DNA from 2 places in the Streptomyces sp. NBC_00885 genome. Region 1 is predicted to be linked to the other one. Evidence: riboswitches for the same ligand, from Rfam matches in the RefSeq annotation. Region 1 holds a riboswitch; the other holds the start of a gene.
What was found. A riboswitch is a leader RNA that binds a small molecule or an ion and turns the genes downstream of it on or off. The one in region 1 is predicted to bind S-adenosylmethionine.
Positions count from the first base shown of each region.

Region 2: linked by a shared signal. The riboswitch ahead of thrC (threonine synthase) and the one ahead of OHA61_RS28995 (aminotransferase class V-fold PLP-dependent enzyme) in region 1 are both predicted to bind S-adenosylmethionine.

Region 1 covers NZ_CP108796.1:6,398,680-6,406,302, forward strand. The annotation lists gene OHA61_RS28975 (c-type cytochrome) at 1-105, shown strand, start outside; gene OHA61_RS28980 (Rieske 2Fe-2S domain-containing protein) at 102-1,157, shown strand; gene OHA61_RS28985 (cytochrome bc complex cytochrome b subunit) at 1,154-2,779, shown strand; gene trpD (anthranilate phosphoribosyltransferase) at 2,910-3,974, shown strand; SAM riboswitch class IV at 4,312-4,428, shown strand; gene OHA61_RS28995 (aminotransferase class V-fold PLP-dependent enzyme) at 4,632-6,065, shown strand; gene OHA61_RS29000 (Lrp/AsnC family transcriptional regulator) at 6,124-6,405, opposite strand; gene OHA61_RS29005 (rhomboid family intramembrane serine protease) at 6,402-7,124, opposite strand; gene OHA61_RS29010 (hypothetical protein) at 7,276-7,518, shown strand; gene OHA61_RS29015 (NYN domain-containing protein) at 7,554-7,623, shown strand, end outside.
Region 2 covers NZ_CP108796.1:4,596,425-4,604,047, forward strand. The annotation lists gene OHA61_RS20910 (trehalose-6-phosphate synthase) at 1-1,276, opposite strand, end outside; gene OHA61_RS20915 (glucosyl-3-phosphoglycerate synthase) at 1,532-2,470, opposite strand; SAM riboswitch class I at 2,616-2,743, shown strand; gene thrC (threonine synthase) at 2,761-4,044, shown strand; gene OHA61_RS20925 (MoaD/ThiS family protein) at 4,068-4,343, shown strand; gene OHA61_RS20930 (cold-shock protein) at 4,757-4,960, shown strand; gene groL (chaperonin GroEL) at 5,322-6,944, shown strand; gene OHA61_RS20940 (sigma-70 family RNA polymerase sigma factor) at 7,137-7,623, shown strand, end outside.

The sequences.
Region 1 (7,623 bases):
GGCCCCGTCAGCGAGGGACTGTTCGGCTGGGTCTTCGGACTGGGTGCGCTGATCGCAGTCGCCATCTGGGTCGCGGCCCACACCGCTAAGGCCAAGAAGTCATGAGTAGCCAAGAGATTCCAGAAGAGAACCTGCCCACAGCGCAGGACGACGCCGCGCACGGCGCGGTGGAGGTCGCGGAGGATCCGTTCGCGGACCCGGGCCTGCCGGCACACAAGCCGCGTATCCAGGACGTCGACGAGCGGGCAGCCAAGCGCTCCGAGCGCACGGTCGCCCTCCTGTTCACGCTGTCGATGCTGGCCACGATCGCCTTCATCGCCTCGTACGTGATCTTCCCGGTCGGCGAGATCGTCTACATCTGGCCGTTCGGTCATGTGAGCTCGCTCAACTTCTCGCTGGGCATGACGCTCGGCGTCGCGCTCTTCTGCATCGGCGCGGGGGCGGTCCACTGGGCCCGCACCCTGATGTCCGACCAGGAGATCGCCGACGACCGTCACCCGATCGAGGCCGAGCCCGAGGTCCGTGCCAAGGTCATGGCCGACTTCGCGGAGGGTGCGAAGGAGTCCGGCTTCGGCCGGCGCAAGCTGATCCGCAACACCATGTTCGGCGCGCTGGCCATGGTGCCGCTCTCCGGTCTGGTGCTGCTGCGCGACCTGGGCCCGCTGCCCGAGAAGAAGCTGCGCACCACGATGTGGGAAAAGGGCAAGCAGCTCATCAACATGAACACCAATGAGCCGCTGCGTCCCGAGGACGTCGTCGTCGGTTCGCTGACCTTCGCCATGCCCGAGGGCCTGGAGGAGGACGCGGAGGACTTCCAGAAGCAGATCGCCAAGGCGGCGCTCATGATCGTCCGGATTCAGCCGGACGACATCAAGGACAAGCGCGAGCTCGAGTGGTCGCACGAGGGCATCGTGGCGTTCTCGAAGATCTGCACGCATGTCGGCTGTCCGATCAGCCTGTACGAGCAGCAGACGCACCACGTGCTCTGCCCGTGCCACCAGTCCACCTTCGACCTCGCCGACGGCGCCCGCGTCATCTTCGGCCCGGCCGGTCACCGCCTTCCGCAGCTGCGGATCGGCGTGAACGCCGAGGGCAACCTCGAGGCGCTCGGCGACTTCGACGAGCCTGTCGGTCCTGCCTTCTGGGAGCGCGGATGAGTACTTCAGCAGAGTCCAAGCGCAAGGCGCCCGCCGGTGAGCGGGTGGCCGACTGGGCGGACGGCCGGCTCGGGATCTACGGCCTGGCCAAGGCCAATATGCGCAAGATCTTCCCGGACCACTGGTCCTTCATGCTCGGTGAGATCTGCCTCTACAGCTTCATCATCATCATCCTCACGGGTGTGTATCTGACGCTGTTCTTCCACCCGTCGATGAACGAGGTGGAGTACCACGGCAGTTACGTCCCGATGCAGGGTGTGCGGATGTCGGAGGCGTTCGCCTCGACGCTGGACATCAGCTTCGACGTCCGTGGTGGTCTGCTGATCCGCCAGATCCACCACTGGGCGGCCCTGATCTTCGTCGCGGGCATGCTCGTCCACATGATGCGCGTCTTCTTCACCGGCGCGTTCCGCAAGCCGCGCGAGGTCAACTGGCTGTTCGGATTCCTGCTGCTGGTGCTCGGCATGTTCACCGGCTTCACCGGCTACTCGCTCCCGGACGACCTCTTGTCCGGTACGGGTGTCCGCTTCATGCAGGGCGCGATCCTGTCGGTGCCGATCGTCGGCACGTATCTGTCGATGTTCCTCTTCGGCGGGGAGTTCCCCGGCGGCGACTTCGTGGCCAGGTTCTACTCGGTCCACATCCTGCTGCTGCCCGGCATCATGATGGGCCTGCTGGTGGGACACCTGATCCTGGTGTTCTTCCACAAGCACACGCAGTTCGCCGGTCCCGGCCGGACGAACAAGAACGTCGTCGGCATGCCGCTGCTGCCGATCTACATGGCCAAGGCCGGAGGCTTCTTCTTCCTGGTCTTCGGTGTCATCGCGGTGGTCTCGGCGGTCGCCTCGATCAACCCGATCTGGGCACTCGGTCCCTACCGGCCGGACCAGGTGTCCACCGGCGCCCAGCCCGACTGGTACATGGGCTTCTCCGAGGGCCTGATCCGGTTCATGCCGGGCTGGGAGATCAATGCCTGGGGTCACACCCTCGTACTGGGTGTGTTCATCCCGCTGGTGATCTTCCCGCTGGTACTGGTGGCGATCGCGGTCTACCCCTTCATCGAGTCCTGGGTCACCGGCGACAAGCGCGAGCACCACATCCTGGACCGCCCGCGCAACGCCCCGACCCGTACCGCCTTCGGTGTGGCATGGCTGACCTGGTACTTCGTGCTGCTGATCGGCGGTGGAAACGACATCTGGGCCACCCACTTCCATCTCTCGATCAACGCGATCACCTGGTTCGTCCGGATCTTCTTCTTCGCCGGACCGGTCATCGCCTTCGTGATCACCAAGCGGATCTGCATGGGTCTGCAGCGTCGCGACCGGGACAAGGTGCTGCACGGACGCGAGTCCGGCATCATCAAGCGCCTGCCGCACGGTGAGTTCGTCGAGGTCCACGAGCCGCTCAGCCAGGGCGCCCTGCACACGCTCACGGTGCACGAGCAGTACGAGCCGGTCGAGATCGGCCCGACGGTCGACGAGAACGGTGTCGTGCGCAAGCCCACCCGCAGCCAGAAGCTGAGGGCCAAGCTGAGCAAGAGCTACTACGGCGAGGGGAACCAGATCCCCAAGCCGACGGCCGAGGAGTTCAACGAGATCACGAGCGGCCACGGCCACCACTGATCCCACCCGGCCGCGTGCCGCGGTCGCCACAGCAGGAGCCCCGTCCATTCGCCGGACGGGGCTCTTCGCTGTGTCCGGGGCTGGATAGGGTGGGAGCATCCCTGTTCGGCTGTGGACCCTGGAGTGGACCATGAACGTTGTGACCCCGGTTGGCGGCGACAGCGTGGCGGCCCACTCCTGGCCGGGCGTGCTGGAGGCCCTTCTCAGCAACCGCGACCAGAGCGCGGATGCCACCGCTTGGGCCATGGACCGCATCCTCAGCGGCGAGGCGACGAACGCCCAGATCGCCGGCTTCGCGGTGGCCCTCCGCGCCAAGGGGGAGACGGTCGAGGAGATCTCCGGTCTCGTACGGACCATGTACGCGCACGCGAACCTGATCGAGGTGCCCGGGCCCAGCGTCGACATCGTCGGCACGGGCGGCGACGGGGCCAAGACCGTGAACATCTCCACGATGTCCGCGATCGTGGTCGCCGGGACCGGCGCGAAGGTCGTCAAGCACGGCAACCGCGCCGCGTCCTCGGCGAGCGGCGCGTCCGACGTACTGGAGAAGCTCGGCGTCAATCTGGAACTGACCCCGCAGCGGGTCGCCCAGGTCGCCGAGGAAGCGGGGATCACCTTCTGCTTCGCGGTGAAGTTCCACCCGGCGCTCAGGCATGTGGCGGCCGCCCGCAAGGAGCTGGGCATCCGCACCACGTTCAACTTCCTCGGCCCGCTCACCAACCCGGCGAAGGTGAAGGCCCAGGCCACCGGCGTCGCGGACGCCCGGATGGCGCCGATCATGGCCGGAGTGCTGGCCGAGCGCGGATCCTCGGCGCTGGTCTTCCGTGGCGACGACGGCCTGGACGAGCTGACGACGACGGCCACCTCGCGCGTCTGGGTCGTGCGGGACGGGACGGTGCGCGAGGAGGCCTTCGACCCGAGGGAGATCGGCATCGACCTGGTGCCGGTTCAGGCCCTGCGGGGCGCGGACGCCTCGTTCAACGCGGATGTCGCGCGCCGGCTGCTGAGCGGCGAGACGGGGCCCGTGCGGGACGCGGTGCTGCTGAACGCGGCCGGGGCGCTGGTGGCGCTGGAGCCGACGGACGGCACGCTCAACGAGCAGCTTGCGGCGGGCATGGCCAGGGCCGCGGAGTCGATCGACTCGGGTGCGGCGAAGGCGGCGCTCAAGCGATGGGTGGCTGTCAGCAACGTATAGGTCCTGTCCGGCCGATCTTGCCGGGCTCGCGTGCCCTGGCACGCACTCCCCCGTAGCCCTTCGGGCACGGGAGGTGCCCCCATGCTGCGTTGCGTCAGTCGCCGACGCTCCGCGTCGGCTCTCCCCCTGCCTTCGGCGGGGGGACCCCCATCCTCCGGCCTGCGATCGCACGCACCAGACCCCGCTCACTGATCCGGCCTGATCGACCGGACAGGACCTAGGCGCCCTCGGAGAGCGGGTTTTCGGAGCGCGGGCACCGGGGCGCAGTCCCCGTGCCCGCGTTCCGGGATGCGGACACGGCTTGCGGCGGCGCGAACGACTGGCATACTTCTCGGCAGGTCATGAGCGACAGCGAATAAGCCCCGGCTCGCTGTCCGGCAACCCTCCGTCCGTGGCGGGGTGCCCCGGGTGAAGACCAGGCCGCAGGCAGCAAGGTCTGCGGCAAGCGCGGACCCCTGCACACCCTGGGGTCCTGGTCCTCAAGGGAGTAGTCTCGTGAGCAAGCGAATGCGATAGGGCTTCACCGGCCCCCACTTCAGTACGCCTCCGCGCGGCGATCGCCGTGCAGTCGAGGCAACCCCCGTGCGGCGAGCGGCTGTTGAGCGCCCGCACGGGTCTGCCGAAGCCAATTCGCCTGACCTGCCGGGAGATACCGCCATGTCCGCACGCCCCAACGCCGTTGCCACCGCCACGTCTTCTGCCTCCTCCGACTCCTCCGCCGTCTCCGACTCCTCCGCGTGCTCCGGGTCCGCCGACCCCGCCTGCGCGGCGCCGCTGCCGGTGCTCGGCCGCGATGTGACCGTCCCGCTGGTCACCGGCGGCGAGGTCACCTACGCCGCCCTCGACTACGCGGCGAGTGCCCCGGCCCTGCAGCGGGTGTGGGACGACGTCGCCGCGTACGCGCCGTACTACGGCAGCGTCCACCGCGGCGCCGGGTACCTCTCGCAGCTGTCCACCGACCTTTTCGAGAGCAGCCGCGTCACGGTCGCCGAGTTCCTCGACTGCCGCCCGGACGACCAGGTCGTCTTCACCCGCTCGACCACGGACTCCCTCAATCTGCTGGCGGCCGTGATCCCCGCGGACTGCGAGGTCTTCGTCTTCGAGACCGAGCACCACGCCTCGCTGCTGCCATGGAGTGACGCCCGGGTTACCTATCTGAACGCCCCGCGCACCCCGGCCGAGGCGGTCCGCACGCTGGAGCACGCGCTCGCCGGCCGTGACCCGTACGGCACCGCGCTGGTCTGCGTGACCGGCGCGTCGAACGTCACCGGTGAACTGTGGCCCGTGAAGGAGCTGGCGGCCGCGGCGCACGCGCACGGCGCGCGGATCGTCCTGGACGCGGCCCAGCTCGCGCCCCACCACCCGGTCTCCGTGCAGGATCTGGACGTCGACTGGGTCGCCTTCTCCGGGCACAAGCTGTACGCGCCGTTCGGCTCGGGTGTGCTCGCGGGCCGCGCGGACTGGCTGCAGGAGGCCGAGCCGTATCTCGCGGGCGGCGGCGCCTCACGCAAGGTGGCCCGCCGCGCGGACGGCGGTGTCGACGTCGACTGGCACACCACGGCGGCCCGCCACGAAGCCGGCTCGCCGAACGTCATCGGGGTCTACTCCATCGCCTCCGCCTGCAAGGCGCTCACCGAGGCCGGTTTCGACCGGCTGGTGGCGCGTGAGCAGCAGCTCGTGGCGAGGGTGCGCGAGGGCTTCGCGGAGGTCCCGCAGGTGAAGGTCCTCTCGCTCTTCGGCGACGATGCCCCGCGCGTCGGCGTCATCTCGTTCGTGGTCGAGGGCTGGAACAGCTCGCACTTCGCGGCGGCGCTCTCTGCGGAGTACGGCATCGGAGTCCGGGACGGCCTGTTCTGCGCCCACCCGCTGGTGCGCACACTGCTCGGCACCGACCCGCAGGACCCGGGCGAGTGCGGCGCCCCGGAGGCGGAGCCCGGCGAGCGCTCGCTCAACGCGATCCGGGTCAGCTTCGGGGCGGGGACGCCGGACGAGCACGTGGAGCGCTTCGTACGGGCGGTGAGGGAACTGGTCGCGGACGGCGCGAAGTGGACGTACCACACGGAGGACGGCCGCTGCGTCCCGGCGGTCTGACGCCGGGCCCGGCCCCGGCCCGTGCGGCCCGGCCGCACCTTCAGCCCCGCCGGAGGCGCTACGCGTCGAGGCCGATCGCGAACGCCGCCTCCAGGTCGTGCTGCGAGTACGTACGGAACGCGACATGCGTGTCCGTGCCCTCCACCCCCGGGATCTTGCTGATCCGGCCGGGGATGACGTCCGCCAGGTCGTCGTGCTTGGCCACCCGCACCATGGCGATCAGGTCGTACGTGCCGGTGACCGAGAAGACCTCGCTCACGCTGTCGAGCGCGGCGATCGACTCGGCGATCTCGGGGATGCGGTCCACGCTGGTCTTGATGAGCACGATCGCGGTGATCACGGCTGGCGTTCTCCCTCAGTGGCCGCTGCTTGGGCCTTCACTCTAGTACTACGGCGGAAACGTCCCCAGGCGTACAGAAACCCCACCCCGAACCCCACCAGATGCGCCAGATACGCCACCCCGGGACCGCTGCCCGCGCCCTGGGCGGCCAGCCATTGCAGCACGAACCAGAAGATCAGCACGATCCACGCGGGGAAGCGCAGCGGCAGGAAGAAGAGGAACGGGAAGAGACTGGTGACCCGGGCTCTCGGGAAGAGGTAGAGGAACGCGCCGAGCACCCCCGAGATCGCCCCGGACGCCCCCACCAGGGTCTGATCGGATTCGGCGTTGGCCACCGCGTAGGCCAGCAGGGCGAGGTAGCCGCAGCCGGCATAGAACAGGGCGAACTCCAGCTGCCCGACGCGTTCCTCGGCCATCGCCCCGAAGACGTAGAGGAAGAGCATGTTGCCGAGCAGATGCAGCCAACTGCCGTGGACGAAGAGGGCGGTGAGCGGAGTGAGGAGGGCGTCGGGGGAGGCGCTGATCAGTTCTGCGGGGATCACGCCCCACCGCTCGAAGTACTCACTCTGCGCGGTGAGCAGCGCGTCACCGGTGCCGTACACCGGATTGAGGCCCGAGACCGGACTGATCACGAACACGGCACAGCAGATGGCGATCACGCCGTATGTCACCGCGGGCCCAATGACCGCGCCCCGGACCGCACCCCGCCAACCGATCATGGACAGAGCATGGCGTAGTGGGACCGAACGGTACAGGGTGCCTCGCCGCGCCCCGGGGTACCTGCGAGGCCGTAGGGTTACGGGCAGTACACCCGCAGTTCGACGGCGCACAGCGGCACCCGCACCCTGCACGACGAAAGAGGACGGAACGATGACGACGGTTCCCTCGCCGACCGCCACGACCCGCTGGCGCTGCACGCTCTGTGGCAACCTCACACGCTTCGACGTCACCCGCTCCTCCAAGGTCGTGGAGTACGTCCATCTGGACCTGGCCGGAGAGCCGACGGTCGAGGAGCGCGAGGTGGTCAGTGAGACCATCGAGTCGGTGCGCTGCCGCTGGTGCAATGCGGTGGACCAGATCGACCTGGTGGACAGGCCGGGCGCCGGCTCCTGAGGGAGCGGCCCGAACGGGTAGTGGGGTGACGGATCGTGGAGCAGCCTGAGAACGGCGCCGAGCCGGCCGGTGCGGCCGGTGACGCGGCCGAGGCGCTCGACCGCC
Region 2 (7,623 bases), 1.8 Mb from region 1:
CGTGCAGCGCGTCGGCGGTGCCCGTCACGTCGTACGGATTGACCGTGACCGCGTCCTCACCCAGCTCCTCGTGCGCCCCCGCCTCGCGCGACAGCACCAGCGCGCAGCCGTCGTCCGAGACGACCGGGATCTCCTTGGCGACCAGGTTCATACCGTCCCGGATCGGGTTGACCAGGGCGACGTCCGCGAGACGGTACGCGGCCAGGGAGCGGGCGAAGTCGTCCTTCACATGGAGGACGACCGGGCTCCAAGTCGCCGTTCCGTAGGTGGAGTTGATCTCGTCGGCGACGCGCTGGACCTCCGCCGTGTAATCCCGGTAGACGGCCAGGTCCTGCCGCGAGGGGTACGCGAAGGCGACATGGACGACCCGCTCGCGCCACTCGGGCCTGGTGTCCAGGAGGTGCCGGTAGGCGAGCAGCCCGCGCACGATGTTCTTGGACAGCTCGGTGCGGTCCACGCGCACGATCGTCTTTCTCCCCGGGCCCACCTGTTCGCGAAGCGCGGCCAGCCGCTCCTCCACGTCGGGCCGGTGCGCGCGCTCCCGCAGGAAGTCCGCGTCCGCGCCGAGGCCGTGCACTCCGATCCGGGTGCCCGAGGGGATGCCGGGGCCCAGCACGGTGTGGCAGCAGTCGGTGAAGGCCTCGGCCCAGCGGTGGGTGAGGAAGGCGGCCCGGTCGGCGCCGAGGATGCCGCCGAGCAGTTGGGCCGCGATGTCGTCGGGCAGCATCCGGAAGTAGTCGACGGGGGCCCACGGCGTGTGCGAGAAGTGGCCGATGCGCAGGTCCGGGCGGTGGGCGCGGAGCATCCGGGGCACCAGCGCCAGGTGGTAGTCCTGCACCAGAACGGCCGCGCCCGGCGCGGCCGCCTCGGCCAGCGCATCGGCGAAGGCGTGGTTGTACGCCTCGTAGGAGGCCCACTGGCGGCGGAACTCCGCGTCGAAGACCGGCTCCAGCGGCGTCTGGTAGAGCATGTGGTGGACGAACCACAGCACCGAGTTCGCGATCCCGTTGTACGCGTCGGCGAACACCCCGGCGTCGATGTCGAGCATCCGCACCCCGGGCTCGGCCACCCCGCGCCGTACGGCCTCGCGATCGCCGTCGCCGAGAGCGGCGCAGACCCACACCGAGTCCGATTCGGAGTCGATCGCGGAGAGGCCGGAGACCACGCCGCCTCCGCCCCGGCGGGCGTCCAGCGAACCGTCCTGCTGACGTGTGTATGTGACCGGGCCGCGGTTCGAGGCGACTAGGACCTGGGCGGCAGGCTGCTCGGAGACCATGTGCCGAAACCTAGCCCTTCCGGTAAACCCTCAAACGTGCGTACGGCCGGACTGCGCCACTAGGCCCTGTCCGGCCGATCTTGCCGGGCTCGCGTGCCCTGGCACGGCACCTCGCTGCGTTGTCGTCAGTCGCCGACGCTCCGCGTCGGCTCCTTCCTCCGCCTTGCGATGCACCACGCCAGACCCCGCTCACTGATCCGGCCTGATCGACCGGACAGGACCTAGGTGCGCCACCCGGCGTGTCACTGTGCGTGCTCACGCCGCTCGCCTCGCCGCGTACTCGCCGATCTCGCGCATCGGAGGCCGCTCCTGCGTGTCCACCGCATGTGTCCGGGGTACGAAGCCCCCCTCGGCCCGCTCGAACTGCGTGAGCGCAGGCCGCACCAAATGACCCCTGGACAGGCGCAGTTGGGCGGTCCGGTAGATCGCCGCGGCCATCCGTCCCAGCGCCTGACCGTCCTGGTGGCGGTGCTTGCGCGAGCCGACGTCCACCTGCGCCAGCGCGTCCAGACCGACCGTGTGCAGTGCGTCGACGAGCAGGCCCAGCTCCACTCCGTAACCCACGGGGAAGGGCAGCCGCTCAAGGAGCGAGCGCCGCACCGCGTACTCCCCGCCCAGCGGCTGGACGAACCCGGCGAGCTGCGGCCAGTGCAGATTCAGCAGCGGCCGCGCCACCAGCTCCGTCACGCGCCCGCCCTGACCTGCCCTCTCGCCCAGCGGCCGGTCGTACATCGCCTTGACGAACTGCACATCCGGGTCGGTCAGCAGCGGCCCCACGATCCCGGAGACGAAATCGGCCGAGAACTCGCGCAGATCCGCGTCGACGAAGCAGACGATGTCGCCGCTGGTGACCATCAGCGAGCGCCACAGCACCTCGCCCTTGCCCTGGACCGCGGGAATCCGGGGCAGGATCGCGTCCCGGTGCACCACGCGCGCCCCAGCCGCCGCGGCCACCTCGCCCGTGCGGTCGCTCGACCCCGAGTCCACGACGACCAGCTCGTCGACGAGCGGCACGGTCTCCATCAGCTCACGCCGGATCACGGAAACGATCTCGCCGACCGTCTCCTCCTCGTCGAGCGCGGGCAGGACGACGCTGATGGTGCTGCCGCGCTTGGCGGCCATCAGCCGGCCGAGCGGGCGGTCGGCCAGGGACCAGGAACGCCTGCTCAGCCAGCGTTCCACCTCTTCCAGCACGTGCGGGTCTCCCTCTGACATCGAGATCCTGTGATCCGTCTCGCGGTTCGGACGACTATCTCAACCATCCAGGCCTTCGGTTACAGTCTTGAACAACGCAGATGACCGTCGCATGCCGGGGGTCATCACGCTGACAATCGAATACCGCTCATCCAGAGGGGCAGAGGGAACGGCCCGTTGAAGCCCCGGCAACCCTCCCGCCGACCGCGAGGTCACGGTGGGGAAGGTGCCAATTCCGTCTCGTGGCGAAATGCGCCGCGAGGAAGATGAGGAGAAAGGGCCTCGCCACCATGGCTGTGCAGACTGTCGCAAGCACCACCCCCGTGAACCTCGGTCCCGCCGCGGCGCTCTCGTGCCGCGAGTGCGGAGAGCGTTTCGACCTCGGCCCGATCTTCGCCTGTGCCTCCTGTTTCGGGCCGCTGGAAGTCGCCTACGACCTGCCGGCGGACGACCCCGAGGCGCTGAGGAAGCGGATCGAAGCGGGTCCGAACAACATCTGGCGCTACGCCCCGCTGCTGCCCGTCCCCGCCGACGTGGCCGAGAAGCCGAACATCAACCCCGGCTTCACCAAGCTCGTCAAGGCCGACAATCTCGCCCGTGAGCTGGGCGTCACCGGCGGCCTGTACATCAAGGACGACTCCGGCAACCCGACGCACTCCTTCAAGGACCGTGTCGTCGCGATCGCCGTCGAGGCCGCCCGCGCCTTCGGCTTCACGACTCTCTCCTGCTCCTCCACCGGCAACCTCGCCGGCGCGGTGGGCGCGGCCGCCGCCCGGGCGGGCTTCCGGTCCTGCGTGTTCATCCCGCACGACCTGGAGCAGGGCAAGGTCGTCATGGCCGCGGTGTACGGCGGCGAGCTGGTCGGCATCGAGGGCAACTACGACGACGTCAACCGCTTCTGCTCCGAGCTCATCGGCGACCCGCTGGGCGAGGGCTGGGGCTTCGTCAACGTCAACCTCCGCCCGTACTACGGCGAGGGTTCCAAGACGCTGGCGTACGAGATCTGCGAGCAGCTCGGCTGGCGGCTGCCCGACCAGATCGTCGTCCCGATCGCCTCCGGCTCGCAGCTCACGAAGATCGACAAGGGACTGCAGGAGCTGATCAAGCTCGGCCTGGTCGAGGACAAGCCGTACAAGATCTTCGGCGCCCAGGCCGAGGGCTGCTCTCCGGTGTCGACGGCCTTCAAGGCCGGGCACGATGTCGTACGGCCGCAGAAGCCGAACACCATCGCCAAGTCGCTGGCCATCGGCAACCCCGCCGACGGCCCCTATGTACTGGACATCGCGCGCCGCACGGGCGGCGCGGTCGAGGACGTCAATGACGAGCAGGTCGTCGACGCGATCAAGCTGCTCGCGCGGACCGAGGGAATCTTCGCGGAGACCGCGGGTGGCGTGACCGTGGGCGTGGCGAAGAAACTGATCGAGCAGGGCCTGCTCGACCCGGCGCTCACCACGGTCGTGCTCAACACCGGCGACGGTCTCAAGACCCTCGACGCCGTTGCCCCGACGACCGGCCCCACGGCGACCATCCGCCCGAGCCTCGAGGCGTTCCGCGACGCCGGCCTGGCCCGCTGACTACCTACGGAAGGCAGAACACCATGAGCGTGAACGTCCGCATCCCCACCATTCTCCGTACGTACACGGGCGGTCAGGCCGAGGTCCCGGCGGAGGGCGCGACGCTCTCCGAGGTGATCGCGGACTTGGAGAAGAACCACACGGGCATCGCCGCGCGCGTCCTGGACGACCAGGGCAAGCTGCGCCGTTTCGTGAACGTGTACGTGAACGACGACGACGTCCGTTTCGAGCAGGGTCTCGAGACGGCGACCCCGGACGGTGCGGGCGTTTCGATCATTCCCGCCGTCGCCGGCGGCTGAGTCACCCAGCGTCAGTAGAATTGCCCCCTCCGCAAGAGAAGCGGAGGGGGCAATTCTCTATGGTTGAGCGCGGTACAGTTGGGGAAGCCCCCTCCGCTGCCTGTGCCGACCGCATATGAGAATGCGCCCTGGCCCATCAAGAAGCAGCCAATGTGTTCGATCGAAATGCACTCGTAAGTGCCATTTGCCGGGCCCGACTTGCCCCGGAATTTCTTGAATTCTGTTCAATCATCCGATCGCGCGTGCCCAGATTTCTCGTCTGATTGACCTGTTGCAGAGGGCAGTTGGGCAGATACATTCAGCCGCGGTCGACGCGTTCCGGCGCACACTCTCCTTCCTGTCGGGAGGGTGAGGTCTGACCCGGGTCCGCGAAGTGCGGTCCTGTGCAAGGGCCAGTAATAGGGGAGTTAGGCATGGCTCAGGGCACCGTCAAGTGGTTCAACGCGGAGAAGGGGTACGGCTTCATCGCGGTCGACGGTGGTGCGGATGTTTTCGTCCACTACAGCGCGATCCAGATGGACGGATACCGCACCCTTGAAGAGGGTCAGCGGGTCGAGTTCGAGATCTCGCAGGGCCAGAAGGGGCCGCAGGCGGACATGGTCAAGCTCGCCGTCTGATCTCGGCGCGATCGGCCACCGACGCACTCACGCGACACACTCACGGCGAAGGGCCCGCATCCTAGGGGGATGCGGGCCCTTCGTGCGTCCCCGGCCGTGTCCACGATGTGTCGGAGCCGCTTGCGCCCGCCCGTCGCCCGACCACCACCCCTCATCGAGGCTCTTCGAGCCGCTTGCACTCTCCTGGGTCGAGTGCTAATCATTGGCGTTAGCACTCTGCAGGTGAGAGTGACAGCTTAAGGACCGGGTCGGTGAGGCCCGAAGGGTCGGCGGGGCAAGGAACCGCACGGCTCTCAGGCCGTCCGTCGCGGGCGCCAGCGCGGTCCGGAGAATCCACCCCAGTCCGGGAGGACCACTTCACATGGCCAAGATCATCGCGTTCGACGAGGAGGCACGGCGCGGTCTCGAGCGCGGGATGAACCAGCTCGCCGACGCCGTCAAGGTCACCCTTGGCCCCAAGGGCCGCAACGTCGTCCTCGAGAAGAAGTGGGGCGCCCCCACGATCACCAACGATGGTGTTTCCATCGCCAAGGAGATCGAGCTCGAGGACCCGTACGAGAAGATCGGCGCCGAGCTGGTCAAGGAAGTCGCCAAGAAGACGGACGACGTCGCCGGTGACGGTACGACCACCGCGACCGTTCTCGCCCAGGCGCTCGTCCGCGAGGGCCTGCGCAACGTGGCGGCCGGCGCCAACCCGATGGCCCTCAAGCGCGGCATCGAGAAGGCCGTCGAGGCCGTCTCCGGCGCCCTGCTGGAGCAGGCCAAGGACGTGGAGACCAAGGAGCAGATCGCTTCGACGGCCTCCATCTCCGCCGCCGACACCCAGATCGGCGAGCTCATCGCCGAGGCGATGGACAAGGTCGGCAAGGAAGGCGTCATCACCGTCGAGGAGTCCCAGACCTTCGGTCTGGAGCTGGAGCTCACCGAGGGTATGCGCTTCGACAAGGGCTACATCTCGGCGTACTTCGCCACCGACATGGAGCGTATGGAGGCGTCGCTCGACGACCCGTACATCCTGATCGTCAACTCCAAGGTCAGCAACGTGAAGGACCTCCTTCCGCTGCTGGAGAAGGTCATGCAGTCCGGCAAGCCGCTGCTGATCATCGCCGAGGACGTCGAGGGCGAGGCTCTGTCCACGCTCGTCGTGAACAAGATCCGTGGCACCTTCAAGTCCGTCGCCGTCAAGGCCCCGGGCTTCGGCGACCGCCGCAAGGCGATGCTGAACGACATCGCCATCCTCACGGGCGGCACGGTCATCTCCGAGGAGGTCGGTCTCAAGCTCGAGAACGCCGGCCTGGACCTGCTGGGCCGCGCCCGCAAGGTCGTCATCACCAAGGACGAGACCACGATCGTCGACGGCTCCGGTGAGAGCGACCAGGTCGCCGGCCGCGTCAACCAGATCCGTGCCGAGATCGAGAACTCCGACTCGGACTACGACCGTGAGAAGCTCCAGGAGCGCCTCGCGAAGCTGGCCGGCGGCGTGGCCGTCATCAAGGCCGGTGCCGCGACCGAGGTGGAGCTCAAGGAGCGCAAGCACCGCATCGAGGACGCCGTTCGCAACGCGAAGGCGGCCGTCGAGGAGGGCATCGTCGCCGGTGGTGGCGTGGCTCTGCTCCAGGCTTCCTCGGTCTTCGAGAAGCTCGACCTCGAGGGCGACGAGGCGACCGGCGCCAACGCCGTGAAGCTCGCGCTGGAGGCCCCGCTCAAGCAGATCGCCGTCAACGGTGGTCTCGAGGGCGGCGTCGTGGTCGAGAAGGTGCGCAACCTGGCTGTCGGCCACGGTCTGAACGCCGCGACCGGCGAGTACGTCGACATGATCGCCGAGGGCATCATCGACCCCGCGAAGGTGACCCGCTCTGCCCTGCAGAACGCGGCCTCCATCGCGGCGCTGTTCCTGACCACCGAGGCCGTCATCGCCGACAAGCCGGAGAAGGCGGGCGCCGCCGCTCCGGGCGGCATGCCGGGCGGTGACATGGACTTCTGAGCCTGACGGCTCGGACCCGGTCCTGACCGAGGGCGGTACCCCCACTCCCAGGGGGGTACCGCCCTCGGGCGTTTCAGGTTCCGGGCCCGGCGAGGGCTGGGGCGTGTTTGTGTTATCCGATCGGCGCCGACGGGTCTCCTTGGGGCAGGACCCTGAGCGACGGGGTCGAACAGGCAATGGGCGAGGGCACGTATGCGCAGGGACGACAAGTACCGTCCGGAACTGGTGACGGATGCGAGGGCGGGGGACCAGCAGGCCCGGGAGCGGTTGGTCGCCGACTACCTTCCCCTTGTCTACAACATCGTCGGCCGGGCACTGGACGGCCACGCGGACGTCGACGACGTGGTGCAGGAGACCATGTTCAGCGCACTCGACGGACTCGGCGGGCTGCGCGATCCCTCCCGTTTCCGCTCCTGGCTGGTCGCGATCGCGATGAACCAGATACGCCGGCGCTGGACGCTCCAGCAGCAGACGGCGACAGCCCCGCTGGACCGCGTGGCGGAGACCGCCGACCCGACCGGTGACTTCGTGGATCTCACCATCCTGCGTCTGGGGCTGTCCGGACAGCGCCGAGAGGTCGCCGAGGCCACCCGCTGGCTGGACGAGAGCGATCGTGAACTGCTGGCCCTGTGGTGGCAGGAGGCCGCGGGACAACTGAACCGTGCCGAACTGGCCGGGG